Regions from separate parts of the Clostridium sartagoforme genome, predicted to be linked through region 2. Evidence: predicted binding sites of a transcription regulator. Region 2 holds the regulator's gene; the other holds the start of a gene.
What was found. Region 2 encodes HrcA, which represses chaperone genes, less so after heat shock. Its sites were predicted from a motif close to TGTTAGCACTCNNNNNNNNNGAGTGCTAACA; they were not measured.
Positions count from the first base shown of each region.

Region 1: the regulator HrcA is predicted to act here: its motif matches at 12,258-12,288, upstream of groES (co-chaperone GroES).

Region 1 is NZ_BAAACH010000011.1:122,600-139,958, reverse strand. Features, by position in the region: gene ABDZ60_RS04365 (hypothetical protein) at 1-625, opposite strand, end outside; gene ABDZ60_RS04360 (type IV pilus modification PilV family protein) at 648-1,553, opposite strand; gene ABDZ60_RS04355 (type 4a pilus biogenesis protein PilO) at 1,563-2,789, opposite strand; gene ABDZ60_RS04350 (PilN domain-containing protein) at 2,791-3,339, opposite strand; gene pilM (type IV pilus assembly protein PilM) at 3,352-4,548, opposite strand; gene ABDZ60_RS04340 (prepilin-type N-terminal cleavage/methylation domain-containing protein) at 4,683-5,099, opposite strand; gene ABDZ60_RS04335 (type II secretion system F family protein) at 5,418-6,620, opposite strand; gene ABDZ60_RS04330 (GspE/PulE family protein) at 6,637-8,328, opposite strand; gene ABDZ60_RS04325 (prepilin peptidase) at 8,466-9,215, opposite strand; gene ABDZ60_RS04320 (type II secretion system protein) at 9,707-10,123, opposite strand; gene groL (chaperonin GroEL) at 10,288-11,913, opposite strand; gene groES (co-chaperone GroES) at 11,928-12,212, opposite strand; gene ABDZ60_RS04305 (O-antigen ligase family protein) at 12,448-13,725, opposite strand; gene ABDZ60_RS04300 (4Fe-4S dicluster domain-containing protein) at 13,880-15,373, opposite strand; gene ABDZ60_RS04295 (class II D-tagatose-bisphosphate aldolase non-catalytic subunit) at 15,762-17,093, opposite strand; gene ABDZ60_RS04290 (tagatose bisphosphate family class II aldolase) at 17,285-17,359, opposite strand, start outside.
Region 2 is NZ_BAAACH010000039.1:85,777-103,135, forward strand. Features, by position in the region: gene ABDZ60_RS17615 (stage II sporulation protein P) at 1-405, shown strand, start outside; gene ABDZ60_RS17620 (hypothetical protein) at 469-999, shown strand; gene lepA (translation elongation factor 4) at 1,179-2,987, shown strand; gene ABDZ60_RS17630 (patatin-like phospholipase family protein) at 3,111-4,022, opposite strand; gene ABDZ60_RS17635 (hypothetical protein) at 4,176-4,445, shown strand; gene hemW (radical SAM family heme chaperone HemW) at 4,670-5,794, shown strand; gene hrcA (heat-inducible transcriptional repressor HrcA) at 5,984-7,015, shown strand; gene grpE (nucleotide exchange factor GrpE) at 7,034-7,648, shown strand; gene dnaK (molecular chaperone DnaK) at 7,705-9,561, shown strand; gene dnaJ (molecular chaperone DnaJ) at 9,672-10,796, shown strand; gene ABDZ60_RS17665 (nitrite/sulfite reductase) at 11,439-12,989, shown strand; gene tpx (thiol peroxidase) at 13,272-13,769, shown strand; gene ABDZ60_RS17675 (glycoside hydrolase family 2 TIM barrel-domain containing protein) at 14,080-17,359, shown strand, end outside.

The DNA.
Region 1 (17,359 bases), on a different contig from region 2:
TTACTACATATTTTGTAGTAACAGTTTTCTTATTTTTAAGCTCACCTTCGCTATTTTCAAAGGTTGATTTTAACTCTATAGTTATATTACTTACTTTTCCATTATTAGTGTTTTTAATATATCCGCCTTCTGGTATTTCAATTATAAAGCTATTTTCTCTATCACTTATAGCTGATTCAAATTGTAATGTACCGCTTTCAAGTATTGATTTTATATACTTCCTTTCTAAAATTAAATATTCTAAAATATCAACATTTTTAGGTACATTATTAACATTAATTGTTTGTTTATTTTTTGTGATTAAAAATTCATAAAATTTATCTTTAAATAATTCATTTATCTTATCTTTACTTCTATCTTTATCATCTAATTTTGTAAATTCCTTTTTAACTTCTTTATCTGCATATTTTATGGCTTCTTGTGAGGTTTTTATTATTATATTTTCAACTACATCTAATCCTGAATCTGCTTCATAAAGATTTTGAAGTTTTTTACTTTCATTTATTCTCATTTTATAATCATTTGCTGTAACTGCTAATATAGTTGTCCCAGTTGTAAATATAACTGCCATTACTACAACCACTATTACAAAGGTTGAAGCTTTTTTCTTTTTTCTTTTTTTCACCTCTAATTCACCACCCATAAATTTATTCTATATATAAGTTTTTACTTGAAGATCCTTCAAATAATATGTTCTCATCATTATCTTTTACTGTAACCTTATAGTTATACATATTAGCAATTTGATTTTTATCTACTTCATTTTCTTCATAAAGAATTATCTTTCCTTTACTTGAATATAAATTTAACTTCCCTAATGTACCCTTATTTTTAATAAGATATATCTCAATAGTATTACTTGTATCATTCTTTATTTCTATATTTGTATTCTTAGTATAAGTACTATCAAGATATAAAAGAAGTTTATTATTAATTGGTGCTACTTTTGTATTATCTATAATTGGACTCTTATTATTTTTTTTATAAACTTTTAAGTTAAGATTATTACTTAGTTCAATCATTATATCTTCATTATCAATTGAACTACTATTAGCTATATTGGAAGCTAATTGTATTTTATCAACTCCATTTTCTCTTAAAAAGTTAAGTCTAAAATCAGCATTATTATATTCACTTAAATTATTATTATCATCATATTGAAAATTAATATCTTTTTGTATTTCTACATTAACTTTGTAAATTCTTTCATTTGAACTTTCAGGCTCTAAAGGACTTCCATATATGGTTCTTTCAAAATCTCCTACAAAAGTATTTCCAGTTAAGTCTTTAACTATTTTATCACCATCTAAAAGTTGAAAATATCCTTCCCCAGCATCATTTTTTAAAATTATTTTATCGTAAGCCTTTAATTCTTCTAGCACTTTTTGCCCTACATAACTTGCCTTTTGTCTATACTCTGAATCCTTATTATTCTTTAAGCTTGACATTACAAGACCTGATAAAGGCACTATTAATATTGATAAAAGGGTAACACTAATTATTACCTCAATTAATGTCATCCCTTTTTTTGCTTTAAGTTTATTATTTTTCATTACTGACACCTACTTTTTAGTTACATTTACAGTATAACCTTCGCTTGTTACTGTAACTCTAGGATTTGAAGTATCATCATCTTTAACTATTATCTCAACATTTTTATCTGTATTATTTATAACCTTTAACTTTATCCCTGAATTATCAGAAGTTCCTGATCTTTTTTCGCTTAATATTTCAAAAACTATGTCTTTTGATTTTGAAGTGAATTCCTTCCCTTGTGATGAGTTATCTTTAGGATAATATGATGATGATGTTTTATATTTATAATATATTTTTCCATCTATCTCATCAAAGGCTATTTCTACTTCTTCTATTTTATCATTGTCTGAATAAATATAACTTTCTCTTGAGTCATCCTTAGCTTTTCCTATTGTTACTGTAGGCAATTCTGATGTAGATGATCTAAGCATCATTACAAAGTCATTAACATCTTTTTCATTGCTTTGCTCTTCTATAGTAGAGGCATAAGCGCCACTTGCTGCTCCACTACTAAATAGAACTTCCTTTCCATATACATTATTTAATGTCCATATTAAATATTCCATATCTTCATCAGATAATTTAGGAACTGCATGAAATTCTAAATTCATAACTCCAGTTAATTCTTCTTGGGATTTTGATGATATTGATATATTAGTAATTACTACTTTTCTTTCATAATTTTGTACTGAAGCAATAAAGGTTTTTAGTGCTTCATAATTTCCAGAGAAGTTTATTGCAACTTTAAGTTGTTCTGATGTTGCACCATTTTCTGAAGTATTACTTTGAGATTGTTGTTCTACACCATTTGCAGTTGCTTCATTACTAGTACTTCCATTATATTCATCTACTAAAGCCTTTAAAGAGCTTTCTGTTTTTTGCACTTCTGGAGATACCATTTTTTCTACTGATGCTACTTCTATAGGACTAAATGCAATATTTCCTTTAAGTCTACTATCAGTTAATAGCTTGTCTAATTCTATTATGATCTTTTCTTGCATAATAGTTGGATATAACCTTTTAGATTTATCTAATACTGTTGCTTTTAATATCTTTAAACTTTCTTCTTTAGAATCTAAATTAGCTATAGCAGCCATTACTTCATTATATCTTTGCTCAACTTGATTTTTTTCTGCTCTTTTATTATTTAACTTTTCAACTTGATTAACATAAATAAATTGATAATAAACAAAACATATTAATACAGCTAACAGAATTCCTATTAAATATTTTTCCCTCTTACTTATATTCATATTATTCAACATCCTTTAATACACATTTTATATCAAAGGTATATTGCTCATCCCCTGATATTCCGCCAATATATACATCTTGTATAATATTTAATTTTTTTAAGTTATGTTCTATTTCTCCTATTGCAACCCTATTTGTTGAAACAGCTTGAATAGAAACTTCTGTATTAGTTATGTTTATACTATTGAAAGTTACTTCTGTTGGTAAACTTGAACTTAGTTTATCTAGTAAATCAGTCGTTACTACTTCTCTTGTATTTAAAGCATAGACTATTTTACTAAGCTCAGTATCATATTTTGTTAATATATCATTTTTTTTACTTATATCATCCCATTTAGAAATTTTTTCTTTTATATCTTGTTGTTCTAACTTTTCATTGTAATTTTTTATCTTATTATTAAGCAGTAGGATATTTGTACTGTTCCAAGTTAATGTCCCAATTATAACCACAGATAAAAAACCTGCCATGGAGTAAACATAAATATTTTTATTTTTTTGTTCTTTTTTCTGTCCCTGATAAGGTGAAAAAAAGTTCATATCTCTTATCATATAATGTCCCTCCTATAATCTTATAATAGCGCTTATAGCATTTAAATACTGTCCAAGATTTTCATTAATTAAATCCTTAGATGTAAAATCTATATTAGGAATATCTTCTATATTATCTACAGCAATATTAAGTTTATTTTTAATATACAGTTCTATATTTTTTAAGTTAGAAGTTCCTCCGTAAATATAAATCTTATCTATAGTTGTATTTGATTTATTACTGTAGAACTGAAGTATTCTTTCCAATTCTTCTAGTATATCATCAACAGATTTTCTTATAGTTAAATTTAAAATATCTTCTTCGCTATTTCTTAATAAATCTCCATCTTTTATCTTTAAAGATTCTGTTGATTTTATTGACATATTTAAACTTTGGCTTAATGCATAATCTATATTATCTCCACCAGATTTTATCATTCTTGTGAAATCCAATTTACCATTTTTAAATATTGCCACATTAATAGAGGTAGCTCCCATATCAACAAAAGCAACAGTACCTCCTATAATTTGTCCGTTATTTGATGTATATTTTGAATAGTTAGCTAATTTATTTATTGAATTATAAGTTACATCTAAAGCATATGGATTTAATTCTAAGGCATTTACTACGTTATAATAGGTATTAGCCATTCTTTCTGGAAATGAAGTTACATTGATTTTTAACTTTGCACCTGTATCATCAACAATTTCATCTAAAACTATAAATTGAATTATATAGTCATCTAAATTTATGGGTAAATATTGTTGTATTTCATATCTTATAACAGTTTCCATTTCCTCTTCTTGAACTACAGGTATTAAAATATCTCTATTTATTATTGAGGATGAATTAGTTGTAAAAATAACATCCTTAGCTCTTATACTATTTTCCTTTATTAAAAAGCTTAATACATCTATAATAGCTTGAGCATTTATTATTTTTCCATCAGCAATACAGCCTTCTGGTGTTGGTATTTGAACAACCTTATTTAAATTTAGCTTATCTTTTTGATACTTACCTTCAGCTACCTTTATAAAATTAGTTCCTAAATCTATAGATAAAACAGGCCTAGATTTTTCCTTAAGCCTACCCTTTTTTTCAACCTTATTTACTTCATAAGAAGAGTTTATCTCCTCAGACTTATCTTTTTTAAAAAGTTTTCCTATGTCCTTTACGTCCATACTACTTATTTCCTTAAGCTTCGATAAGTCGAATTTTTTACTTGGCATTAAATCACCCCATTTTACAATTGATAATTAACAATTAACGATTAACAATTATTGTTGATTTTTAGATAACCTAAAAATCTTTTTAATATAAGCAAAATGCAGATTGAACCTGCATTTTGCTTTTAACTTATATATTAGTCAACATCAGTAGCTGTAGCTGGGAAGAATGTTATATCTCCTCCTTTTACAATTACCCCACCACCAGCTTTTATTTCAACTGTAAAATTAGTTGTTCCTGAAACACTTTTTACTGTTGGTACATTTTGAAGATATGCTTCAATCTTTCCTGAATCTTCATCGTCTTCTGTAGAATCAATTGTAAGAGCCGTAGTAGTTGGTACTGTTAATTTATCTTCTGCTATCAATGCAGTAACAGCATTGGCTATAGTTTTAGCATTAGCCACATCTGATTTTACATTTGCATTTTTTCTAACTTCCCCAAATTTAGGAATAGCTATTGCTGCTAGTATAGCAATAATTGCTATAACTATAATAAGTTCAATAAGGGTAAACCCCTTCTTTTTCTTTTTGTTGTTAGTGTTCTTAATCATAATAAATCCTCCTTTTATTTTTGCTTATAGCTTTATATTAATTTTTAAATATAAACATTGTTTAAACCAGTTCACAGTGCACAATTCGCAGTTCACGGCTTTATTCAGTGCACAGTTGTCAGTGCACAATTCACAGTTTTACTCAGCTTTTAAATTTATAATTTAAAAGCCTTGTTACCTATTACCTGACACCTGTTACCTGTTACCTGTTACCTGACACCCGTTACCCATTACCTGCCACCTATTCCCTGTTATCTATAAAATAACTAACTGTGCTCTGTGCACTGTGAATTGTGAACTAAAAAGTGCTTTGCACTTTTACATCTGAGTGTACATATCAAACATTGGAAGCATTATTGAAATTACTATTCCTCCAATTACTACTCCCATAATAACTATTAGTAGCGGCTCTATTAATGAAGTTGTTGTTTGAATAGCTTGTTCAACCTCATCATCATAAAAGTCTGCTGTTTTGTTTAGGATATCATCTAGTGAGCCTGATTCTTCTCCTATTTTTATCATTGAAGATAGCATTTTAGGGAAAATATCATTTTCTCTTATAGGAGTACTCAATCCATCGCCTCTTACAACTCTTTCTCTTATTCTTAAAATTGCATCTTCTGCTACTTTATTTTCTAGTACTCCTGCAACAGTCGGCAGTGCTTGTACTAAAGAAACTCCTGATGCTAATAAGGTAGATAAAGTTCTTGTAAATCTAGATACTATTATTTTTTTATTTAAATTTCCTATAATAGGAAGCCTTAATTTTAAATTGCTTATAGTTACTACTCCATTTGAACTTTTTTTATAAATATTAAAAAGTATTACCATGATTACTATTGTTAGTATTATGATAATTAAGTTATTGCTTAGAAATTTACTTGTGCCAAGCATAAATCTTGTTATCAAAGGAAGGGTTATACCTTCGCCTTCAAACATTTCCACAAAGGTTGGCATTACGAAAGTCATTATAAACATAACTGCTACCAGTGCAACTATACTAAGTACAGTTGGATATGTCATTGCTGACTTAACTTTATTATTTATTTTATTTTCTTTCTCAAAATGTACAGACATTCTAAGCATCATTTCATCAATATTTCCACTAACTTCACCAGACTCTACCATACTTATTAAAAGTTGAGGAAAATGCTTACTGTGCTTAGCCATTGATTCTGATAAAAGTTCTCCTTTTTTAACATCATCCTCAATAGTTGATAAAATTTCTCTTAATTTCTTATTTGGTATTTCCTTTGATAAAATATTTATACAATTAGTTATTGTTACACCTGCATCTAACATAGTATAAAATTGTCTGCAAAATATTGCTAAATCCTTTGTTGTTATTTTCTCAAATAGCTTAAACTCTATTGACTTGCTTTCAACTATTTCTTCTACCTTTAAAGGATAATATCCACTTGAAGTTATCATATTTATTACATCATCTTTTGAACTACCTTCGAATTTTCCTTCTATTTTAGTTCCATCACTCTTCATAGCCCTATATTTATAATTTTTCATAACTTCTTATCACCCCTTATATATCCCTTAGTAATGTTACAGTTGCAAGTTCTTGTATAGTTGTTGTGCCATTTAGAACTAACCTTTTACACTCCTCTGCAAGTGTTGTCATACCATGCTTCATTGATATATCCATTAAAATATTGGAATCTCTCGTTTTGTTAATTGCATCTCTATGCTCTCTTGTTATTTCCATTATTTCATATACACCTATTCGCCCATTATATCCAGTATTATTACAATGTCCACATCCCTTACCACGATATAATTTTAGAACTTCCTTACTATCAACATTAAATATTGATTTTTCATAATCAGATGCCATGTATTCTTCTTTGCAATTATTACATATTTTTTTTACTAATCTTTGAGCTATGATTCCTGAAATTGAAGTAGCAACTAAATACGGCTCAACTCCCATATCAACTAATCTAGTCATTGAAGATGGTGCATCATTAGTATGTAATGTACTTAGCACTAGATGCCCTGTTATAGCAGCCTTTATAGCTATTTGCGCAGTTTCTTCATCTCTTATTTCTCCAATCATAACTATATCTGGATCTTGTCTTAATATACTTCTAAGTCCACTTGCAAAGGTTAACCCAGCCTTTGTATTTACATTAACTTGATTAATTCCATTTAATGTGTATTCAACAGGATCTTCTATTGTTACTATATTTACATTATTAGAATTAAGTTCACTTAATATAGTATAAAGTGTTGTTGATTTTCCACTTCCTGTTGGCCCTGTTACTAATACTATTCCATGAGGACTAGAGATTATATTGTTTAATTTCCTAAGATTTTCTTTACTTAATCCAAGACTTTCTTTTCCAACCTTATAACTATCTCTATTTAAAATTCTAATAACTACTTTTTCTCCATTTACAATCGGAAGTACAGATACTCTAAGATCTACATCCGTATTTCCAACTTTAGTTATTATTCTTCCATCCTGTGGTACTCTTTTTTCTGCTATATTCAAGTTTGCTAAAATTTTTATTCTTGTTATTAATGGAGCTAAACTTTCTATTCCTAATGTATTAACAGTTGTTAATTCACCATCAATTCTATATCTTATTCTAATCTCCTTTTCATATGGTTCTATATGTATATCTGACGCTCTCATTTCTACTGAATTCCTAAATAAGTATTCAATCATTTTAACAACTGGAGCATTCTTTACGTCATCAATTTCTTCCACATCTAATGATATATTCTTTGCTTCTAAACTTTCTTTTAAAAGCTCTTCTGCAGCTTTATTAACTTCTTCACTGCTATAATTTATTTTAACAAATTTATCAATATCCCTTTTAGGAGCTATAAAAGTCTTAACACTTAATCCTGTTGATATAGAAATATCATCTATAGCAAATATATTTAATGGATCCGATAATGCAACCATTATTTTATCTTCTTCAAATCCAAATGCAATTAAATTATATTTATTGCAAAGATTTTGAGGTACTATCTTAATTGCTCTTTTATCAAAAGCAACATTATTTAAATCTATCTTTTTTATGCCTGTTTGTGCTTCTATGGCATTTATAATATCTTCTTCAGATACAACACCACTTTCAATCAGCACTTCTCCCAACTTCTTACCTAAAATTTTTTGAGTTTTCAATGCATTTTGAAGTTGAAAAGGAGTTATTTTTTCTGCCATTACCAGGATGTCACCAAGTCTTTTCTTTTGAACTATAGCCATAAACTCCCCTCCGTAGTTTAATTTTAATTATATTTTTAAAAAATCTTCCTTTTTTGCCCATTATTTGTTTATTCTAATATTAATATAGCTTTATTGTTTTTTCAATCTGAATATCACTTTTAATTTAATTCACTTTATTAATAAAAAAAACTTAGATATAACGACAATATTTCATGTCCATAAAATATACATATAACAGCTGCTATAGCTATATATGGTCCAAAAGCTATTTCTGATTTCTTATCTTTTAATTTAAATAAAAGTATTATAATCCCAACTAATCCTCCTAATATTATAGAAATAAAAAGAGTTACTAAAATTCCTTTAATACCTAAAAAGAGTCCACAAATACCAGCTATTTCCGCATCTCCTTGCCCCATACCATTTGTGGCTATAACTATTAGATAAATAATTGCATATCCTATAATTCCACCTAGTAAGTTATTTATAATATTAACCTCTCCAATATATGATCCTACTAATATATAAATACATCCAATTACTGCGCCTAAAATAGTATTTGAAGTATATATATATTTACTATCTAAATCTATAAAAGAAATAACAATTAGTAAGGATGATAGTAAACTATAAAATATAAAATTTAAGCTTATTCCAAATTTAATAAATATAAATAAATATATTAATCCATTTAAAATTTCTATCAATGGATATCTTAATGATATTTTCTCACCGCACTTTCTACACCTTGCTCTTAAAAATAAATAACTTAGTATTGGAACTAAGTCATATGCTCTGAGATTATAACCACAAGTTGTACAATGTGATGGTGGAAATGATATAGATTCTTCCCTAGGAATCCTATATATACAAACATTTAAAAAACTACCTATACTTAACCCTATTATAAATACAAATATTCCCATTAATACCTCCAATAAATTATTTAAAATCTATTAATATAAATTCTACATTATATACCCATTTCCTTTTAAAATTTAATATTTATGTAATAAACTGGATATCATTCTCACAGAATCAGTTTATGTTTATTCTGTTTTTTAATCACTAAATTGTATTTATTATTCTCTAATTAAAATTCTTATATAGTTCTTAAGAATATTATATTATATCAATTTACTTATACATAGTGGTAATATACACCTTAATAAAACCTAAAAGGAAACAATAAAAATTTAAAGAAAAAATCTTTAAACTACGTTTGAACAAAGAGTGTTTAACACTAATTCAAATTTCACATAGCAATTATTGATATTTATTCAAGTTTTCCACAGTTATTCTACCTTCTCTTGTTACCTGTTCCCTGCCTTGTTACCTGACACCTGTTACCTAAATCAAGCTGTGAACTGTGCCTTGTGCACTGTGAACTAAAAACCTGTCCCCTGCTCCCTGACATCTATTCCTTTTCATTAATTATTCTTAAAAAGTTTCCTTCTTTATCTATTTCAAAATCTGTTGAATTATTTATTATTTCTTTAGCTTCTTCTATCTTTAGATATTTTATTTTTTCTATTTTTTTTGAATCATCAATATAGTTTTTTATTATACCTAAAATCTTATCATTATTATCTTCCATTGATTTAATAGACTCTGAATCTAAAATCTCAATATCATCTTTTATCTTCGCAATTTCTACTGCCATTATAAAATCTTGTATTGCGCTCTTTACTTCTACTTTCTTTGTATCAACTGAATACTTTTTAAAATTAGGTATTAATACAGCTATTAATGCTATTATTAACACTATTAATGTGGTTATTTCAATTATAGTGAACTTATATTTCTTTTTTTTCTTCTTACTATATTTGGTCATGATACTACCTCTCCAACTTATATTAATATTAAATAGTATTATACTAGTTATTACTATGGTTCCTTTACTTATTTAATATCTTATATTTACTTAATAAATTATATCACTACAATTATAAAAAAAAATAGGAACTTAGTAAAATCTAAGTTCCTATTTTATTAATTTTAGTACATTCCGTCCATTCCCATTCCTGGAGCTCCTGGCATTGGTGATTCCTTTTGTGGAATATCAACAACAGCAGCTTCTGTTGTTAAGAATGTTGATGCTACTGATGCAGCATTTTGAAGTGCTGATCTTGTAACCTTAGTTGGATCTACTATACCAGCTTTAATCATATCAGTATAATTTCCATTTAAAGCATCATATCCAACTCCTGCTTCACGTCCCTTAACATGATCTATAATAACTGAACCTTCAACTCCTGCATTTATTGCAATTTGTCTCATTGGTTCTTCTAATGATCTTACAATTATATTAATACCAACTTGAGTATCTGCTACATCTGAAGTTACCTTAGTTACTTCATTAATTATATTTACATATGCAGCTCCACCACCTGGTACTATACCTTCTTCAACAGCTGCTTTTGTTGCTGCTAAAGCATCTTCAATTCTTAATTTCTTTTCTTTTAATTCTGTTTCTGTTGCTGCACCAACTTTAATTACTGCAACTCCACCTGCAAGTTTTGCTAATCTTTCTGTTAATTTTTCTTTATCAAATTCTGAAGATGTTTCTTCTATTTGAGCTCTTATTTGTGAAACTCTTTCCTTAATAGCTTCGCTATTTCCTTTTCCATTAACTATTGTGGTATTTTCTTTAGTAACTTTAACACTTTCACATTGTCCAAGCATATCTAAAGTTACTTCCTTTATGTCTATACCAAGTTCTTCTGATATTACTGTACCACCTGTTAAAACAGCTATATCTTGAAGCATTTCTTTTCTTCTATCTCCAAAGCCTGGTGCTTTTACAGCTACACATGTGAATGTTCCTCTTAATCTATTAACTACTAATGTAGTCATTGCGTCGCCTTCAACATCTTCAGCTATAATAAGTAATTTTTTACCTTGTTGAACTATTTGTTCAAGTATTGGAAGTAATTCTTGGATATTAGAAATTTTCTTATCTGCTATAAGAATTACTGGATTATCTAAAACAGCTTCCATTTTTTCAGTATCTGTTACCATGTAAGCTGACACATATCCTCTATCAAACTGCATACCTTCAACTACATCTAATTCAGTTCCCATTGATTTTGATTCTTCAACAGTTATAACTCCTTCGTTACCTACCTTTTCCATAGCATCTGATATTAACTTACCAACTTCTTCATCTGATGCTGAAATAGCTGCAACTCTAGCTATATCTTCTTTACCATTAACAGGTTTAGAAATCTTTTTAATTTCTTCTACAGCCTTATCAACTGCCATTTTAATACCATTTCTAATTAGTATTGGATTTGCTCCAGCTGTTACATTTTTTAATCCTTCTCTTATGATTGCTTGCGCTAAAAGAGTTGCTGTTGTAGTACCATCCCCTGCAACATCATTAGTTTTTGTTGCAACTTCTTTAACTAATTGTGCTCCCATATTTTCATATGGATCTTCTAACTCTATTTCTCTTGCTATAGAAACACCATCATTTGTAATAAGCGGTGCTCCAAACTTTTTATCTAAAACTACATTTCTTCCTTTTGGTCCTAAAGTAACCTTAACTGTATCTGCTAATGTATCAACACCAATTTGCATTGATCTTCTTGCATCTTCGCTAAATTTAATCATCTTTGCCATAACTTTTTCCTCCCTTATTCAACTATTGCTAAAATATCATCTTGTTTTAAAATAGTGTATTCTTCACCTTTAACTTTAACTTCTGTACCTGCATATTTTGAATAAAGTACTTTATCTCCAACTTTTACTTCCATCTCTACTCTGTTTCCATCTACCATGGCTCCTGGTCCAACTGCTACAACTTTTGCTTCTTGTGGTCTTTCTTTTGCTGTTCCAGTTAGAACTATACCACTTTTAGTTGTTTCTTCTGCTTCTAATTTTTTTATAACTACTCTATCTGCTAGTGGTTTAATATTCATAAAAAATCCCTCCTATATTATATCTATAATTTAATTACCCTTTTATATTAGCACTCACCACCAATAAGTGCTAACAACTTTATGATAATATTTTACTTTATATTTTTCAAATGTTACCTCATATATTATTACCCTATATATAATAATTATTACTCTTTTACATTAAATATTTCCATTTTCCTCATACTTTTGTTTATTTTCTTCATTTTAAATATAATTCTATTTATAAATCTTATTACCTTAAGTTGTAAATATTTTTATTTATACACACCCCTAGAAATATCCAAAAAATAGGTGCCACCATTATTACGCTTATATTAAAGAAAGCTTGTACTAAATACCCTGTTAAAGTTAAAAATAATACTTTATATAAATTGTTATTAATTTTTTTTATTAACTTATATAATATTACTCCTATTAATGTTAAATATGTTATTAAATTAAAAATACCATTACTGACTGCATATTCTAAATATTCGTTGTGTGATTTATCAATATATGATCCATTATTTTCTAAATATCCTTGATAGCTTTTATGATAATCAGAATCTAATCTATAACTTAAAGTATCAGGCCCCCACCCTATAAAAGGACTATCTATAAATGCTTTCCATGAAATTTTTAATATCTCTATTCTTCCGCTATCTTGAATTTTTGTATTTCCTTTTTCATCTACTGATATAGTATTATTTGCTCTACTAAAAATTTTTCCACCTGAAGATATATTTATTAATAGAAATATTCCACAGAACAATATAAAAATATTACCTGCTCTTTTTATCTTTTTTATATCTTTGAAGATTAAAATAAATCCTATGATTGAATATATTATAAAAGCAAGCCATCCACTACGTGTTAATGTACAAATTAAAGCTGAAAATATTATTACTGAATATATTAAATATTTTCTTCCTCCATTAAATATATAAATAGCCATGCTTATAAATAGAAAAATACATAGGTAAGAAGAAAAAAAGTTTCTATTTCCTATTAACCCAATAGAATCTCCAACTGATATATATCCAAGCATCCAGTATTGTACAGGATCAATATTATAAAACTGTATTACTCCATATGAGGCCATAATGCAAGCAGATATTAGTATTATGTCTAATATTTTTTTGTTTAATATTAAGTATTTAGAAGCTAGTATAAATAATATTATATAAATACAGTAAATTATAAATCCCTCACCTCTAGTGATATTTCCCATAAAAGCTACATACTTTTCCTTTGATAATATACTTGGAATTAACATTGTTAGGAGAAACACTAATGCTATCTTATGCTCAATACTAAATTCTGTTACCTTTAGTTTTATTAACGATAACAGAGAAATTATTCCTACAATATAAAGAAAGATTAATTTTCCTACTACATATCTTGGTGATGATACATTTACAACTATAAAAGGCATAATAATTATTACAGAATATAATATTATGTTTACTAACCTTTCTGTATCAATTTCTTTTGTGAAAATTCCTTTTATTTTTTCATATATATTTTGCACAATTTACCCCTACCAATAGATTAGTATAAAAAAATTGCGAAGCAATTTATTTAGTTCACAGTGCACAATTCACAGTTCACAATTGCTGAATTATTCCCATAACTGTGAACTGTGCCTTGTTAACTATGTACTAGAAATTTTGCTTCGCAAAGCTCTACTGTCTTTCTAAATTTATATTTTTATATTCACTAATTTTTTCATTATCTATAACAGCTTTCTTAGTAGCTTGTGAATTTATCTTATTAAATACAGTCTTAGATTTAAATGGAGTTACTAAAGTACCTGCTCCATTTATACAACCTCCATCACACATCATTCCTTCTATGAAGTTACCTGGTAGTCTTCCAATCTTAGCCATAGTCATCATCTTCTTTATTTCTATCCCTCCAGATACTTTTACTGGATTGAAATTGACTTCTATTCCTTGGCTTCTAACGTAATTTTCTATAGCGGCTGTTAATCCTCCATGTGATCCAAAACCTCTTCCATATATTGATGCATCATCCACAACTTCATTTTCACAAGAATCAATATCTATATCAAAAGCGCTAAATAAAGCAAGTAGTTCTTCAAATGTTATAACATAATCTACTGCATCTTTTACTGACTCTCTAACTGCTTCACTCTTTTTAGCAGTACATGGTCCAATAAAGACAACTTTCGCTTCTGGATCATTGTGTTTTATAAATCTCGCTGTTGCTATCATTGGAGATACTGTTCCTGATATATTTTTTACTTCTGATGGGAACATCTTTTCAATATAACTTAAGAATCCTGGACAACAAGAATTGGTCATGTAATTTTGACCTTCTTCTAATCTTTCTAAAAATTCTCCACTTTCATGTACAGTTACTGCATCAGCACCACAAGCTGCTTCTACCATATCTACAAAGCCTAATTTCTTTATTGCATTTTTGATTTGTCCATATGAAACTTTTGCTCCAAATTGTCCTGTTATTGCTGGTGCTACTACTGCATACATTTTTCTCTTTCTTCCAAGTCTTTTTGCTATAGGAACAATTAGACTTTTATCAGAAATAGCTCCAAAAGGACATGCATTCATACAACTTCCACAGTTAACACATGTTTCTTCTTTTATCATAGCTCTTCTATCTTCTATATTTATATCTAATGCACCAGTTGGACATACTCTTTTACATGGTCTCATAACTTCAGCAATAGCATCGTAAGGGCATGCTTTTTTACACATTCCACATTCTCTGCAAAGTTCTTGGTTTATATATGCTCTTCCTGCAACATAAGTTATTGCTCCAAAGTTACAAGCCTCATGACATTTATGTGCCAAACAATTTCTACATGAATCTGTAACACTATATTTATTTATAGGGCATCTATCACAAGCTGCTTCAATGACATATATTATTTGATCATCTTCTTTGATATCAACAAATTCATCATCTATATTATCTCCATTAGCTAAATACCCTGCTGCTAGCTTAGCTCTTTCTAAAACAATGGCTCTTTCTTTATAGACACAGCATCTATACATAGCTGTATCCCCCTTAATAATTTCATAAGGAATTTTTTCAATTGATTCTGTTGTTAGATTTCCATCCTTAGCTAGTTTAGCAACTTCTGTCAATACCTCATGCTTGAGCTTTTTTAATTGAGTTTCAAATTGGAACATACCAAAATCCTCCTATATAAATAAATTTAACCTATTTATCCCCTATATTATTATATCAGTTAATTTATCCCAAGTTGTTTTATTCTAAATATTCTGAAAATAAAAATTGTAACAATATATATAAAGAAGATCTTAATTCGTTTTTTAATAAAATTTATCTTATATCAATTAAATTCTGGAGTTTGAATTGTAAGTATTGAATATTTAGTAAAGTGAACATATTTATAATTTAATTAGTATGAAAGCCTATCTACTGAAGCTCGTCTAAAGTAGATAGACTTTCATTTTTTTATATTTAGCTTTTTATTCTATGTTCCTTGCTACCTTTTTCCTGTTCCCATTACTTATTATAATCAGAAACTGTGAATTATACCTTGTGAACTGTTCTCTATAAGGTTGTTTCACAATTAGCTTCAACGGCATATATATAGTCATCTAAATATTCACCAATTCTATCTTTTAATAATTCCTTAGCATTTGGCTTTAATAATCCTTCTCTAACCTTTTTATATTGTTCATGCATAAATTGACTTATAACTGTTATCGGAATTTCCATTCCTTCTAAATTACTCATAAGCTTTTCTAAAGCAAAGTTAACTTCATCTTTAGGCATATAATATCTCGCTCTATCAGATAAGCTATATTTTCTTTCTATTTTTACTTTTTCTCCTGTACCTGAATAGTGATGTACCCAATCTTTTGGATTCTTTACCATACTAAAATCTAATATTTCCATAAAATTAGATAATTCTGCATTTGAATCGTATTTTAATATTTCATTTTCAATAAGATTTAATGCAAATATACCTTCTCTAAAGCCAAATGTTAAGGCTGGTCCAACTTTTAATATTATAAACCCATCTTCAACCATTTGTTTTAGAGCTTTAGGTGTTTGATAATCAGTTGAATGTGCTTCAAATATTAATTGTGGATAATCTTTTAATCCATTTATTAATTCTTTAGCTTCTTCTCTGTTATAATTCCACACTTCATCACTGCTAAACTCAACACCTGGTTGTACTACAACACCTATTACATATTCCCAAGCATCTCCTACCCCATAGCTTTCAAATGCAGATTTGAATGTTTCTACTGTAGTCTTAAAACCTTCTACGCTAGTAACCTTTGGGCCTTCTTCTTCTTCTTCAACTTGTGCTCCTCCTGGTATCGGAACTTCACTACCTATAATATAAACTGGATGAAGAGCATTTTTGTTTTCTTCTTTTAGCTCTAAGTATGCTTCTTCTGCAATTTTACATAGCACTGATGCTCTATCAGCTATTAATGCATCTCCAAATTTACCACTTTCAATATCTCCTTTTAGTGGCATACTTGTATCTATATGAATTTTGGTGAATCCTGCTAAAACATATTCTCTTATTAAACTTTTAGCATTTTCCATAGCTTCACTTGGATCTATATTTTTCCAGGTTAATGGTCCTAAATGATCTCCTCCTAAAATTATTCTTTCTTTTGGAAATCCTATTCTTTCTGCTATTTTATAAATATACTCTACATAATCTTTTGGTTTCATTCCAGTGTATCCACCAAATTGGTCAACTTGATTTGCTGTTGCTTCTACTAAAAGCGGTATATTTTTATTTAAAAGCTTTTCCATACTTGCTTCTATTACATAATTATTAGAGCAACATACAGAAAATATTCCTACATTTTCACCATTTTTATATCTATTAACGATATCCTTCATTGGATGTATCATTTCTTCACCCCTTATTATTTATATATTTAAGGATTATTTATATCCCTAAAACTTCATTTATATATGAAAGAAAATAATATTTTAGCAGGTGCTTTAATATTATTTTCTCTCAATTTTACTGCAATTTATATATACCAATTAACAACTAATTATACACTTACTGTATAATTACTAATAAACGACTTATTTAATTAAGCCTTACCATTACTTCCGCAAACCATTATCTTATGCTCAACTATCTTTTTCATAGCTTCTTTTCCAGGTGT
Region 2 (17,359 bases):
GAAACTTTAAAAAGTATTTTAAATCAATATGGTGATTTTAAAGTAATAATAGATCTTCACAGAGATGGAATAGATAATGCAAAAGCTGACCAATTAAAAAGTATTTATACTATAAATTTAAATGATCAAAATTTAGCTAAAATGATGTTTGTTACTGCCCCAAATAGTAGTAGATATCCTGCAAATAAATCCTTTGTAGAAAACTTATACAATATTGGAACTGAATTATTTCCGGGTTTAATAAGAGATATTCATGAAATTGATCCAGCTGCTACAGGTATTAATTATAGCTTAAGTGATAACTTTATTCTTATAGAAGTAGGTTCAAATGTAAACACTTCTCAAGAAGCAAAATTAACAGCAAAATATATAGCAAGAATTTTGGCAGAACACATAAACAGATAAATTGAATAAAATTTGGAATTTATGAGCATCCTTTAGATAATAAAAAAACTAGGGGGTGCTTTTTTGTTTAATAAAAAAGTTTTAATAGGAACAATAATTTTTTCATTAATGGTGTTTATAGGATCTATACAAATAAATATAGTAAACACTAAAGCCTTATCACCAGTTGGGAATGGTGAAGATAACTATGAACTAGTTAAAGAAGAATTTGGAGAAGACTTTGAAGAATTCATAAGGGATGATGCTGAGGTTAAAATATATACTTCACAGTTAGAAGATGATAGTACTATTATAAAGATAGAAGATAAGGAATTTAAAGTAAATACCGATAATGTAGTAACAGAAAAAATATATATGGTAGGAAGTAAAATATATAGTGGGTTTAACAGTATAAAGAATAAAATTAATGGAAAAATAAAAAATGATAATAAAAATGAAGAAACAAACCCAATAAATGAAGAAATAAAATCAACAGATGAAGGTAATAAAGAAGATGTAAATAATACAGAGGTTGAAGGAAAAGAAGAAAGTATCAATACTAATAATGATAAATTAGATAAAATAGTAGATGATTTCTTAGAAAAATCTAATTAATTTCTAGTTAAATCCAAAATTAACTAGAAATTATTAATTATCAGTTGGTAATTGTTAATTTTTAATTGCTGTACATTTATATTGACACATATCGTAGATATTATGATATAATTTACCTTGATTTAATTATAATGGGGGTGAAGTGACTATTAACCAAGAACACGGTTGTAGTTTTATATATGAGTAGTAATAGACAAGAGCATATTAGAAATTTTTCAATAGTTGCCCATATAGATCATGGGAAGTCAACCCTAGCTGATAGATTATTAGAAGCCACAGGAACGCTTACTCAAAGAGAGATGGAAGAGCAAATCCTTGATAATATGGAAATAGAAAGAGAAAGAGGAATAACAATAAAGTCACAAGCAGCAAGACTTATCTATAGAAGAGAAAATGGAGAAGAATACATATTAAACTTAATAGATACTCCAGGACATGTAGATTTTACATATGAAGTTTCAAGAAGTTTAGCTGCATGCGAAGGAGCAGTTTTAGTTGTAGATGCCACACAAGGTGTTCAAGCACAAACATTAGCTAATTGTTATTTAGCATTAAATAACGACTTAGAAATAGCTCCAGTAATAAATAAAGTAGATTTACAATCTGCAAGACCAGAAGAAGTTAAACAAGAAATAGAAGATATAATAGGAATAGAAGCCCAGGATGCACCAATGATATCTGCAAAAACAGGCTTAAATATTGTAGATGTATTAGAAACAGTAGTAGCAAAGGTACCAGCTCCAAATGGAGATGAAGAAGCACCTCTTAAAGCATTAATATTTGACTCATATTATGATAGTTATAAAGGTGTTGTTTCATATGTTAGAATTTTTGATGGTGTAGTTAAACCAGGAACTAAAATTAAATTAATGGCTACTAACAAGATATATGAAGTAACTGAAGTTGGAGTGTTTACTCCAAAAACTTTACCAATAAATGAATTAAGAGCTGGAGATGTAGGTTATATTGCAGCTTCGATAAAAAATGTAAGAGATGCAAGAGTTGGGGATACTATAACAGAAGCTGATAGACCTGTAAAAGAATCATTACCAGGATATAAGCCAGCTGTGCCTATGGTTTACTCAGGAATATACCCTGTGGATGGAGCAAAGTATCAGGAACTTAAAGATGCATTAGAAAAACTTCAAATAAATGATGCAGCTTTAAACTTTGAACCAGAAACATCTATTGCTTTAGGTTTTGGTTTTAGATGTGGATTCTTAGGATTATTGCATATGGAAATAATTCAAGAAAGAATCGAAAGAGAGTTTAATTTAGATATTATTACAACTGCTCCATCAGTTATATATAAAGTAATAAGAACTAATGGAGAAATAATTGAACTTACAAATCCAACGAATCTTCCAGAAGCTACAGAAATAGAATATATGGAAGAACCTATAGTAAAAGCAAGTATAATAGCCCCTTCTGATTATGTAGGAGCTGTAATGGAATTGTGTCAAGAAAGAAGAGGAACTTTTATTGACATGCAATACTTAGAAGAAACAAGAGTTTCTATTAATTATGATATTCCATTAAATGAAATAGTATATGATTTCTTTGATACATTAAAATCAAGAACTAGAGGTTATGCATCTTTAGATTATGAATTTAAAGGATACAAACAAACTGAATTAGTTAAGCTTGATATAATGTTAAATGGTGATGTTGTAGATGCTCTATCTATGATAGTACCAAGAGAAAAAGCATATGAAAAAGGAAGAGGAATAGCTGAAAAGTTAAAAGAAATAATACCAAGACAAATGTTCGAAGTTCCAATTCAAGCTGCAGTTGGATCTAAGATAATAGCAAGAGAAACTGTTAAGGCTATGAGAAAAGACGTTTTAGCAAAATGCTATGGCGGAGATATATCAAGAAAGAAAAAACTATTAGAAAAGCAAAAAGAAGGAAAGAAGAGAATGAGACAAGTGGGATCTGTTGAAATACCACAAGAAGCGTTCATGGCTGTTCTTAAAGTAGATAAATAATTTAGATAAAAAAAGGCTAAGCTCCAAAAGGATGCTTAGCCTTTTTTATAGATAATTATAAGAGTAAGGTGGTAATACTTTATTATATTTTATGTTGGGTAAGATTGTTCATATAATAAAAGATTATTTAAGGTAAATATTTTCTATATAACTATATAATAAAGACAAATCATAAGTTCCTGCTATTAACTTAAGATAAGGAATTAGTTTATAAGAATCCATTTCGATAAATTTAGAAACCTTTGGATTAACTCTGAAATAATTGGATTTTAAAAGTTCTGTACAATAAATATTTTCTAAATCAGTCATTCCATCCATTAAAAGAGATAGCAGTGGTGATTTCATTTTAGATAATGGATGAAATGACCATTGAAAAACACCCCAATTATCTGTTTTTTTAGTGATTCTTTCAGGGCTATCACCAGTACCTATAGATAATAATTTTATTTGCTTTAAATCATAGGAATGATTAAATTTTGATAAAGTGTACAACAATGATATAGCAGTAGGAGAATTAGCAATGACTCCTCCATCTATAAAGCCTTTATATGATGGAAAGTATGTAGGAGCAGCTGAACTTGATAATATTGCATCTTTAACACTAAAATCTGTAGTAAGGTTGTTAGATAAATTATTAAAGAAGATAGGTTCCCAAGAATCTCTTGTAATTCCCTTGATATTAAAAGAAGGAATAAAAATGTATTTTTTTAGATCTCCTATCTTAAAATCATCAGGAAAATAATTAGAAATAACATTTTTTAAATTATTATTATTAAACTTGGGGCGAAATAAATTAAAGTGTGAATGAGAAAAAATTTTTTTAGCAACAGGAACGCTATATAAATAGCTTAGTTCCTTAACAGAGACCTTATTAGCTAAAAGTGAAGCTATTATAGAGCCAGTAGAAGTTCCGGTAAACAAATCTACATCATCTAAAAAGTTTGGGTATTTATCACAGATTCTACTTAAAATTTCAACACTCAGAGCACCTTTAACCCCTCCACCATCAAAAGCAAGTATCTTAAAAGTTTTCAAAATTGATATCTCCTTATATAGAAATATACAATTAATATATTCAAAACAACAGAAATGGTTATATTTTGTTTCGCAATTTATAATTATTTGTAATTAAATTATGGAAATGTAAATATATTTAAATTGAATAAATTATTATGTGAGGTGTATAGTATGTTAGAGGCGAAGGTAAGAGATATAAGAAAAAAGGGAAAGGTTCTAAGAAATTCAGGGCTTGTAACTGGAACTATCAAAAAAAGAAATGGAGAATTATGCTTAATATCAATGATTAGCCATAAGTTAGAAACACATCTTTTAAGATATGGATTAAAATCAAAGATTAAGATAAATTTTCAAGGTACTCTAATAGATGCAAGAATAGATCGAGTTCAAAAGGATGTAATATTTCATAATGTAATAAATATAGATTTATTAGAAGTATAATATAGTTTTTATTTAATAATCTGTAACATAATCTATTTATAGTAGTTAAGTTACAGATTATTTTATAATTTTCTTTTTTCAATTTTATATTAATATATAAATTTATATTGTTTTGGAGTTAAGGACGTTAATAAATGAACTTACATATCTTTATTATAGTTGGTCAGAATAATATAAATTAAGTATAATATATACATAATAGTTTATAGAAAGAGAGATTTAAAATGAAAGAAATATCATTATATATACATATACCATTTTGTAAGCAAAAGTGTTTTTATTGTGATTTCCCATCTTATGCCTCAATAGATTATCTTAAAGAAGATTATGTTGATGCATTATGTAAAGAAATAGAGGATAAAGCAATAAAATATAAAATAAAGAGTATATTCATAGGAGGAGGAACTCCATCATATTTAGAAATGAATCAAATAGATAAACTTATGAAAAGTATAAATAAACTTAACGTATCAAAAGATATGGAATTTACAATGGAATGTAATCCTGGAACATTGAATAAGGAAAAATTAGAAACAATGCTAATAGGAGGAGTAAATAGAATTAGTATGGGGCTTCAGGCCGTACAAAATTCACTACTAAAAGATATAGGAAGAATTCATAGTTTTAATCAATTTAAAGATAATTTTAATTTAGCTAGAGAAGTAGGGTTTAAGAACATAAATGTAGATTTGATGTTTGGGTTGCCAAATCAAAAGGTAGAGGAATGGGTAGAATCATTAGAGGAAATAGCGAAGCTAAAACCAGAGCACATATCAGCCTATAGCTTAATTATAGAAGAAAATACAGCTTTTTATAATCTTTGGGAAAGAAATAAATTAATATTACCTACAGAAGATGAAGAAAGAGAAATGTATTCCATAACTAAAAAAATATTAAAAAAATATGGATATAATCAATATGAAATATCTAATTATTCAATAGAAGGATATGAATGTTATCATAATAAAATATATTGGAAATGTAATGATTATTTAGGTGTAGGTTCAGCTTCAAGTTCATTTATTGAAGGGAAAAGAATAAAGAATATAGAAAATGTAAAACTATATATTGATAAAATCAATAGTAAAGAAAGTGTTATCGAAGAAATAATAAATAATACAAAAGAAGATAATATAGAAGAATTTATATTTATGGGACTTAGAATGAATGATGGAATAAATATAAAGGATTTTGAAAAAAGATTTAATATGGACATAAATAGTATATATAAAAATATTATAGAGAAAAATATAAATAAAAAATTACTTATTATAGATAAAGGAAATTTAAGATTAACTGATAAAGGAATTGAATTATCCAATTCTGTTATGAGTGATTTTATATTATAAAACAAACTAGGTAGTAATATGAAGTATAAATTAGAAAAATGAAGAAAAAATAATATAATTTTATGAATTTCAGGTATATTATTTAATTTATACTTTAATGGAATTGACAAAAAAGTTAATAAGGAATATATTGATAATGTAGTCATTAGCACTCGACAATAATGAGTGCTAACAGATAGAGGTGATGTAATGGCTATTGATGAAAGAAAAATAAAGATACTTCAGGCTATCATTAATGACTATATCATGACAGGTGAACCAGTTGGTTCAAGAACAATAGCTAAGAAATATGATTTAGGAGTTGGATCAGCAACAATAAGAAATGAAATGGCTGATTTAGAAGAATTGGGTTATCTAGAGCAACCACATACTTCTGCAGGAAGAATACCTTCAAATAAGGGTTATAGATTATATGTAGATAAATTAATGGAAACAGGTAGATTAACTCGAGAAGAAGAACTGAAAATTAAAGAATACATTATAAATTCCGCAATGTATGAGGTTGATAAGATAGTGAAGCAAGCTTGCTCATTATTATCAGAGCTGACTAATTTAACTACTGTAGTACAGACACCTTCTGTAAGAAGTAGTTATATAAAGTCTATTCAATTACTTGCTATTGATAGTCATAATTTGGTTTCAGTAATAGTAGCAGACAGTGGGGTTATTAAAAATCACAGGATAAGAGTAAATAATATGCCAGAGCCTGAAACTATTCAAATGATAAATGGAGTCTTAAATATGAGACTAAGGAATTTAACTATTGAAGAAATAAATCTGGAGGTAATAAATAATCTTAAGCTAGAATTAAAGGGCTTTGACGAACTCTTTAATGGAATATTACCAGCTTTATATGAAACCTTAAAGGAATCTAATAACACAGAAGTATTTGTTGAAGGTACAACAAATATATTTAATTATCCTGAGTATAATAATATTGAAAAGGCTAAAGAAATTCTTTCACTAATAAGTGATAAAGATAGTTTAATAGATTTAATAGAGCCTAGTAGTGAAATAACTATTAGAATAGGTGAAGAAAATTATTTTCCAGAGGCAAAGGATTGCTCCATTATATCCGCTGAATATTCTCTAGATGGAAGACCCATTGGAAAAATTGGTTTAATTGGACCAAAGAGAATAAATTATTCAAAAGTAATAGCAATTATGGGGCAAGTAATGAAAGAGTTAAATAAAAGCTTAAGAAACCAAATTATAGAATAAAAGAGATGAGGTGTTGTTGTGGAAGATAACAAGGAAGTAATAGAAGAATTAGAAAATGATGAAACAGAAACAATTGAAACAGAAAATAATGAAGATATAAATTCTAGTACTGAGTCAGAAACAGATCAATCTTCAGAAGATATAGTTGAAGAAAATAATGAGAAGGAAAATGAACTCGATATTATGAGAAAATTAAAAGATGAAAATAAGAAATTAACTAATGAAGTAGAGGCTTTAAAAGAAAGATTACTTAGAATATCAGCTGAATATGATAACTATAGAAAAAGAACAACTAAAGAAAAAGAAGGAATTTATACAGATGCATGTACAGATGTATTAAAGGAAATGATTCCAGTATTAGACACTCTAGAAAGAGCAGTAGCTGTTGATGGAAGTGTTGAAGATTTTAAAAAGGGAATAGATATGACTATAAAAGGCTTTAAAAGTTCCTTTGAAAAATTAGGTGTTGAAGAAATTGATGCAACTGGTGAATTTGATCCAAACCTTCATCAAGCAGTTATGCATATTCAAGACGAATCTCTTGGAAATAATTTAGTTACTGAAGTATTTCAGAAGGGATATAAAAGAGGCGATAAGATAATTAGATATACAATGGTAAAAGTAGTAAATTAGCAATGATATTAACTAAACTTATAAATTTAAAAGAAGTTTTTAGGAGGAAATAAATTATGGGAAAAATAATAGGAATCGATTTAGGAACAACTAACTCTTGCGTAGCAGTTATGGAAGGTGGAGAACCAGTAGTAATAAGTAATTCAGAAGGTTCAAGAACTACTCCTTCAGTAGTTTCATTCCAAGCAAATGGAGAAAGATTAGTAGGGCAAGTAGCTAAAAGACAAGCAATTACAAACCCAGATAAAACAATAATATCAATTAAGAGACATATGGGAACAAATTATAAAGTTAATATAGATGGAAAAGATCATTCACCACAAGAAATATCAGCAATGGTACTTCAAAAAATTAAGGCTGATGCAGAAGCTTATTTAGGTGAAAGTGTAACACAAGCAGTTATTACAGTTCCTGCGTACTTTAATGATTCAGAAAGACAAGCAACTAAAGACGCTGGTAAAATAGCTGGATTAGAAGTATTAAGAATAATCAATGAACCTACAGCAGCAGCTTTAGCTTATGGTTTAGACAAAATGGATACTAACCAAAAAATATTTGTTTATGACCTAGGTGGTGGTACATTTGACGTATCTATACTAGAACTTGGTGATGGTGTATTTGAAGTTTTATCAACAAACGGAGATACTAAACTAGGTGGAGATGACTTCGACCAAAGAGTAATGGATCATATTGCAGATACATTTAAGGCAGAAAATGGCATAGATTTAAGAAATGATAAAATGGCTCTTCAAAGATTAAAAGAAGCAGCTGAAAAGGCTAAAATAGAATTATCATCATCAATGCAAACAAACATTAACTTACCATTTATAACAGCTGATGCAACAGGTCCAAAGCATATAGACATGAATTTAACTAGAGCTAAATTCAACGAAATTACACATGATTTAGTTCAAAGATCAATTGAGCCAATGAAAAAAGCTTTATCAGATGCTAACCTTTCATTAAGTGAAATCAATAAAGTAATATTAGTTGGTGGATCAACAAGAATACCAGCTGTTGTAGAAGCAGTTAAAAACTTTACTGGCAAAGAACCTTCAAAAGGAGTAAATCCAGACGAATGTGTTGCAGTTGGAGCAGCAATTCAAGCAGGTGTATTAACTGGGGAAGTTAAGGATGTATTATTACTAGATGTTACTCCATTAACATTAGGAATTGAAACATTAGGTGGAGTTGCTACACCACTTATTGAAAGAAATACTACAATTCCAGCTAAGAAGAGTCAAACATTCTCAACTGCAGCAGATGGTCAAACATCAGTTGAAATTCACGTAGTTCAAGGTGAAAGACAAATGGCAGCTGATAATAAGACATTAGGTAGATTTACATTATCAGGTATTGCACCAGCTCCAAGAGGAATTCCTCAAATTGAAGTTACATTTGATATAGATGCAAATGGATTAGTTAAAGTATCAGCAGTTGATAAAGCAACTAATAAAGAAGCTAATATAACTATTACAGCTTCAACTAACTTAAGTGAATCAGAAGTTGAAGCAGCAGTAAAAGAAGCAGAAAGATTTGCTGAAGAAGATAAGAAGAGAAAAGAAAAAATAGAAGTTAAAAATAATGCAGACCAAGTTGCTTATCAAACAACTAAAACTTTAGAAGAACTTGGTGATAAGGTAACAGCTGATGATAAAGCTAAAATCCAAGCTAAGCTTGATGAATTAAACAAAGTAAAAGATGGTGAAGATTTAGAAGCTATAAAGAAAGCTATGGATGAATTAAACCAAGAATTCTATGCAGTATCATCAAAGATATATGCTGATGCAAATGCAAATGGTGCAGCAGGTGCTGGATTTGATCCAAACAACATGGGAGGAGCAGGTACAAGTGAGGCTCCACATGATGACAATGTTGTAGATGCAGACTTTGAAGTTAAAGATGATAAATAATATCTTTAATATATAAATAATTGCAACTAATCAGTCTAATATATATAATATATAGAGGGAAGGCATAAGTCGTCTTCCCTTTTATAAAGTAAAAAATGGTGGTGAAATAGATGGCAAATAAAGACTATTATGCATCCCTTGGATTGGAAAAGGGAGCTTCTGACGAAGAAATAAAAAAGGCCTTTAGAAAGCTAGCTATAAAATATCATCCTGACAAAAATCAAGGAAATAAAGAAGCAGAAGATAAGTTTAAGGAAATAAATGAAGCTTATCAAGTGCTTTCAGATCCTGAGAAAAAGGCAAGATATGATCAGTTTGGAACAGCCGATTTTGATGGAAGTGGATTTGGTTCAGGTGGATTTGGTGGTTTTGACTTTTCTGATATGGGTGGTTTTGGAGATATATTTGACAGTTTCTTTGGTGGTGGCGGTAGTAGAAGAAGAAATGGCCCACAAAGAGGTGCAGATTTAGAGTATACAATTAATTTAACCTTTGAAGAAGCAGTATTTGGAGTGGAAAAGGAAATTTCTATAAATAGAAGTGAAACTTGTGATTCATGTAGTGGTAGTGGAGCCAAAGCAGGTACATCAGCTAAAACTTGTCCAACATGTAATGGTCAAGGGCAAGTTAGAGTACAAAGACAAACACCTTTAGGAAGTTTCGTAAGTACTTCAACATGTACTACTTGTGGTGGTAGTGGTAAAGTTATAGAAGAACCATGTACTACATGTAAAGGTAAGGGAAATGTTAGAAAAAATAGAAAAATAAATGTAGATATTCCAGCTGGAGTTGATACTGGAAATGTAATGCCTCTAAGGGGCCAAGGAGATCATGGAGCAAACAATGGTCCAGCAGGGGATCTATATGTTAGAATTAATGTGGCTCCATCTAAGAAATTTACAAGAAAAGGAAATGATATTTATATCGATACTCATATTTCTATGGGGAAAGCAACTTTAGGTACTGAAATAACAGTAGCTACTGTAGATGGAGATGTAAAATATACAATTCCAGCAGGAACTCAATCAGGAACTTTATTTAGATTAAAAGGTAAGGGAGTTCCAAAAGTAAATTCATCTGGAAGAGGAGATCAATACGTTAAAGTTATAGTTGATATTCCTAAGAGTCTAAATGAAAAGCAAAAAGATGCATTAAAGGCATTTATGGAAGCTTGTGGAGAAAATGTTGGGGAAGGAACACCTCATAAAAAAGGGCTTAAAGATTTATTTAAGTAAAAAGAATTAGCATTTTGCTAATTCTTTTTATTTTAAAGGATTATATTGGTATATTATTATAATACTAATTAGATTTAAATTGCGAATATAAAGGCTACGATAAATAGATATGTTTCATAAGCTAAATAGCTACGAAAAGAAGTACTAGGCTCGGAGAACTACTATGCCAAGAGTTTTGGTTAAACTCGCTGCGCTCAGACAAACCAACAACACTAAGGCATAGTAGTTCTTCCTTCACCAAATACTTCTAGTTTCTCGCTATATGCTTATTTCACCGTCTATTTACCTTCGCCAACTTATATTAAGAATTTAAATTAATAATAAATTAAGTTATCGGTAAAAATAATTGGTGAGTGACCTTAAAATTTAGTTAAGTGTAGCCGACTATAATTGAGTTTGTTCCCTGATATCTGATACATTTTACCTAAGAAGCTTGCTTCGCAAAATAAATCTAAAGTTTACATTTAGTACTTGTTACCTGATACCTGTTCCCTGTTACCTAAAAAAATAAAAACAACTGTGCACTGTTCCTTGTGAACTGTGAACTGAAAAATGCTTCGCATTTTATTACAAATATTAAATATATATTATATTTAGTGATATAATTAATATTGTGTAAATTTATTAAAGAGGTGTCGATATATGAATAAGTTAAAAGAAGTTTTATATGGAGAAATAGAGAGTTTCAGGGAAACTGGACATAAGTTCTTTAATGGAGAGCTAAATATTATGCAATTTAAGCATGTTTCTGGAGGCTTTGGAGTGTATGCTCATAAGGGAGGAAAGGAGTTTATGATAAGGCTTAGAATTCCTTCTGGAGTAACTAATGTAAATGAAATGTATAAGGTGTATGAATTCGCAGAAAAGTATAAACTAAGTAATATACATTTTACAACTCGTCAAGCAATTCAATTACATGGATTAAATATAGATGAAATTTGTGATTTAATGATTGAAGCTCTAGATAATGATATATATACAAGGGGCGCAGGAGGAGATTATCCAAGAAACGTAGCTATATCACCATTATCAGGAGTTGATTCAAGTGAGGCTTTTGATGTAACTTCATATGCATTAGCAGTTGGAAATTATTTTTTAGAGAGAATATATACTTATAAATTACCTAGGAAAATTAAGGTTTCCTTTTCAAATACTGAAAGTGATTCAGCACATTGCACAATTCAAGATTTAGGATTTGCTGCAACTGAAAAGGATGGAAAAGAATATTTTGAATTATACTTAGGTGGAGGATTAGGTCAAAATCCTAAAAAGGCAGTTAAATATACAGAGATGATTGAGCCAAAAGAGGTAATTTATTATGTAGAAGCGTTAGTAAGATTATTTATGACTGAAGGGAATTATGAAAATAGAAATAAGGCTCGTATTAGATATATTGTTGAACGTATGGGTGAAGAAGCTTTCTTAGAATGCTACAAAAAACACCTAAAAGAAGTTAAGGAAAATGAAAGTTTAGATATACAAGTTACTAATAAGGTGTATTCTAAAGAGGGTATAGAAATAGATATTAATAATAAAAGGATATTTAAACAAAAACAAAAAGGATTGTATAGTGTTTATGTTCACCCAATTGGTGGTCAACTTGCAGTTGATGACTTAAAAAAGATTTTAGATAAAGTTAAAGACTATAAAGATATAGAAGTTAGGCTAGCAATGACTGAAGGAATTTATTTTAGAAATTTAAATGGTAATGAGGCAATAGAGTTACTAGAGTTAACAGAAAATATGAGTGCAAAGACTGAGTTAGAGCAAAGTGTGTCATGTATTGGAGTACCAACATGTCAAATTGGAATATGTAATAGCCAAGGAACTTTAAAATCAATTATAAATTACTTTAAAGAAAAGGAGTATAGCTTAGATATATTACCAAAAATTTATATATCAGGATGTGGAAATTCTTGTGGAGTACATCAAATTGGATCTATAGGATTTACTGGTAAAAAGAAGAGGGTAGGAGAGAAAATAGAAGAATGCTTTACTTTGTTTATAGGTGGAGAACTTGGAATAGGAAAAACTAAATTAGGTAATTCATATGGAGATATTCCAGAAAATAAAATTCCTGAACTATTATATGAACTTTCTACAAAAATTGAAAGCAGTAAATTAAATTTTAATAAATATTTATTAGATAAAGAACAAGAATTTAGAGAAATAGTGAGTAAATATACAGTATAGAAATTTACATAGGTCTACTTTTTTACTCTTTAAGAAATTATAAAAAATTCATAATGTAGAATAAAAAATTATGATTTCTTCCTTCAGTTGGCAAAAGGTCATATGTAAGCTTGCGTTGACTTGGAGTGGAACGACGGAATAAGAAAACTTACATATGACCTTTTTTTATAAGCTTTCACTTACAAGAAAAATTAGAATGATGATAAATATAATTATCACATATAATTTATAAGATTTTTGGAAAACATAAAATAGAAATCTTAAAGTAAGGAGAAAGATAAAATGAAACAAGTAAAATTTAAAGGATCCCCTATAACTTTAGAAGGCAATACATTAAATGTTGGAGATAAGTTGACAGATTTTACAGTAACAACAAATGATTTAGGTGAATTTAGATTAAAAGATACAAAAGGTATAAGAGTATTTCTTACAGTACCATCAATTGATACACCGGTTTGTGATATGGAAGTAAAAAGATTTAATAAAGAAGTTGATAGCTTAAACGGAGTAACTTGTTATACAATTTCAATGGACTTACCCTTTGCACAAGCAAGATGGTGTGGATTAGAAGGAGTAGAAAAAGTTAAAACATTATCAGATTATAAAAATAAAAGTTTTTCACAAGCAACTGGGACTTATGCAAAAGAGTTAGGATTATTAACAAGAGCATCCTTTGTAGTAGATTCAAATAATACAGTGACATTTGTTGAGTATTTAGATGAAATTACAAGTGAACCAAGTTATGATAAAATTTTTGAAGCTGCTAAAGAAGCAAAATAACATTAGTAAAAAGTATTTGGAAATCCAAATACTTTTTATATTTATAATGAGAATATTAAAATAGTAAAAAAAGTTAATAATTTTGAAGATTTAACTAATAATATCATATGTAAAATATTGGAAAAAGGTATTATAATTAAGTAGGAAATTACCTTAACAAACATGCCTTATTTTGTACTGGGATAGTAAAACCCCAATATTAAACGTTTACCAAGGAGATTTATTTTATAAATATAGAAGTTAGATTTAATTAAATGTTTACTAAGGTGTGTTTGATTTGATAATTTACAATAATTTAGGGAGGTAAAATATGTATCGTAAAAAGAAGAGAATAATATCTCTAAGTGTTTTAGTCACGTTAGTTTTATCTATCTTAGGACAATCAATTCCAATAGATGCAGCAGCAATAGAAACAGTAAATCGAGAAATTACACCATGGAAGGGGGAAAAATGGCCAGAATTAATACAGGCAGAAACAAAACTTGGACCAAATGATAAAAAATTTACTCACAAGGAATATATGGGAATAGATTATACTGATCTCAAAGGTAAAACAGTTAGGGCGGTAGATGTGTTTGGAATAAATAGAGAGGAATCATCTACTTCAACAGTTGCTTATCATGATGTAGAATCAGCTCGTCTTGGTGCTTTGAATTATGAAAAGGAAAGATCAAATTATTATCAGCTATTAACAGGTGAAAATAATGATTGGGATTTAACAGTAGTGCAAAATGCCAGTGAAGCACAGAAGTTCTTAGACAATGGTTTTATGAATTCTAATTATGAATTAGATAATAATGATGGGTGGAAAAATGTTTCTTTACCAGCAAGCTGGACAAGCTATGGCTTCGATTTTCCAATATATACAAATGTGCAAATGCCTTGGCAAAGCAAATATGATCAAAATGTAACCGTTCCAAAAGCACCAGTGAACTATAATCCTGTTGGTTTATATCGTAAGAATTTTGTGTTAAATGAAAATATGATACAAGATAATGGAAGAGTTTATATATCATTTCAAGGTGTAGAATCAGCTTATTATGTATATGTAAATGGTAAGGAAGTTGGATATAGCGAAGATAGTTATAGACCACATGATTTTGATATTACAGATTATCTAAATCCTCAAGGGGAAGAAAATTTATTGGCTGTAAAAGTTCATAAGTTTTGTGATGGTACCTGGATGGAAGATCAAGATATGATTTATGATGGAGGGATATTTAGAGATGTATATCTTAGATCAACTCCTAGTACACATATATATGATTATTCAGTAGTTACTGATTTAGATGAAAATTTTATTAATGCAGAATTAGACTTATCTTTAAAATTAAAAAATTTATCATCAGAAATTTCCTCTAATTATAAAGTTGATGTAAAACTTTTTGATGAAAGTGGAGTTAATATATTAGAAGATGATGAAATGATTATTCCTATATCCAATATAGAATCTAATAAAACAGTAGAAGTAAAAGGGCTTAAAACTATCGTTTCTCCTAAATTATGGTCAGCAGAGAATCCAAATCTATATACATTAGTAATGACATTGAAAGATAGTAGAGGAAGCCATTTAGAAAGTTTATCACAACAGCTTGGATTTAGAGAAATAACATTTACTAGTAGTGCCGTAAACAATAGAACTGATTATAATAGAGTAACTTCATCTTATGATACTATTAGAATAAATGGTCAACCGCTATTATTTAAAGGAACAAATCGTCATGATACTGATCCAGTGTATGGTAAGCATGTTCCAAGAGAAGTTTTAGAAAAAGATGTTGAATTGATGAAACAATTTAATATCAATGCAATTCGTACATCACATTATGGAAATGATGAATACTTATATTACTTAGCGGACAAATATGGCTTATATATGATGGGTGAAACTAATGCAGAATGTCATAGTTTAATGAATAATCAAAATGCAATAGGAACTTATTTAAAACCACTTACAATGGATAGAACAAATACTTCATTCCAAACATTAAAGAATCAAACAGCTATAGTTATGTGGTCAATAGGAAATGAAATGTCTTATAGTAAAAATGGGGCAAATAATTTGTATCCTGAAATGGTATGGTATTTTAAAGATCGTGATAATACGCGCCCTGTTCATAGTGAGGGTTTAGGATCGAATGGGGGAGTAGATACAGATAGTAATATGTATCCAACTGTAGATACTACATGGTCTAGAGCATCAGCATCAACAAATATGCCGTATGTACTTTGTGAATATTCTCATGCTATGGGAAATGCGGTAGGTAATTTAAAAGAATATTGGGATGCTATAAGAAGCTCAGAAAATATGATAGGAGCCTTTGTATGGGACTGGGTGGATCAGTCACGTTTAGCTGAACTACCAAAGCGATATAGCATTAAGGATCAAAGTAGTAATTCTGCTAATGGAGCTGTTTATGGAAGTGGAGTAGCAGTAGATGCAGAAATAGAATCAATAACAGGTAAAGCATATGATGGATATACTATAATTGAATCCCAAAATAATAATTTATATAATAGTGAACTATCAGGAGATAATGCTTCATTTACTTTTGAAGCAATTGTAAAACCAGCATCTACAAATATGAATAGTGTATTACTTTCAAAAGGCGATAATCAAGTTGCCTTAAAGACACAAAGCTCTGGAAGTGGATTAGAATTTTTTGTAGTTACTAATGGAAGTTGGAAAAGTTGTACTGCGAATTTCCCGGAAAATTGGGTTGGAAACTGGCATCAAGTTGCAGGAACTTATGATGGTAGTACTTTAAAGATATTTATTGATGGTGTTCAAGTTGCTTCTAGAGCAGATAAGGTAACTGTTGATTCAACAGAAGCCCCAGTAGCTGTTGGATATGATACAGTAAGAAGTAGAAGTTTTGATGGTGAAATATCAATGGCACGTATATACAAGGATGCATTAACAGCAGATGAACTAAAAGCACAATACAATATTAATCCTGAAATAAGTCCAGATTCATCAAAAGTATTAGTATGGATAGATTATTCAAAAAATATAGAGGAAAGTTCAGATGGCGTTTGGGATTATTATGCATCATCTGATGTATATCAAACTTTTTATAATGAAGAAGCAAATGGAAAATTCTATGGTTATGGTGGAGACTGGGGAGATACTCCAAACGATGGAGACTTCTGTAATAATGGATTAATATCAGCTGATAGAACAGTTCAACCAGAGTTATATGAAGTAAAATATCAATATCAAAGTTTCTGGTTTAAAGCCAATGAGAATGAAGTTGCTACAAGAAAAATTAATGTTTACAATGAAAACAATTTCAAAAATCTTAATGAATATAATCTTAATTGGCAATTATTAGAGGATGGTCAAGTAATTGATAGCGGTGTAATGGCTGATGTAAATGTTGCGCCTAAAGAAAGCAAGGCAATAAATATACCATATAATATGCCAGAGCAAATTAAAGCAGGTTCAGAATATTATTTAAATATTTTTGTAACATTAAAGGAAGATACTTTATGGGGAAAAGCTGGTCATGAAGTTTCACATGAGCAATTTGAAGTAGCTGCTAATGTGCCGAAGGCAGCTCCAGTTATTTCAGAAAAAGATATTGATG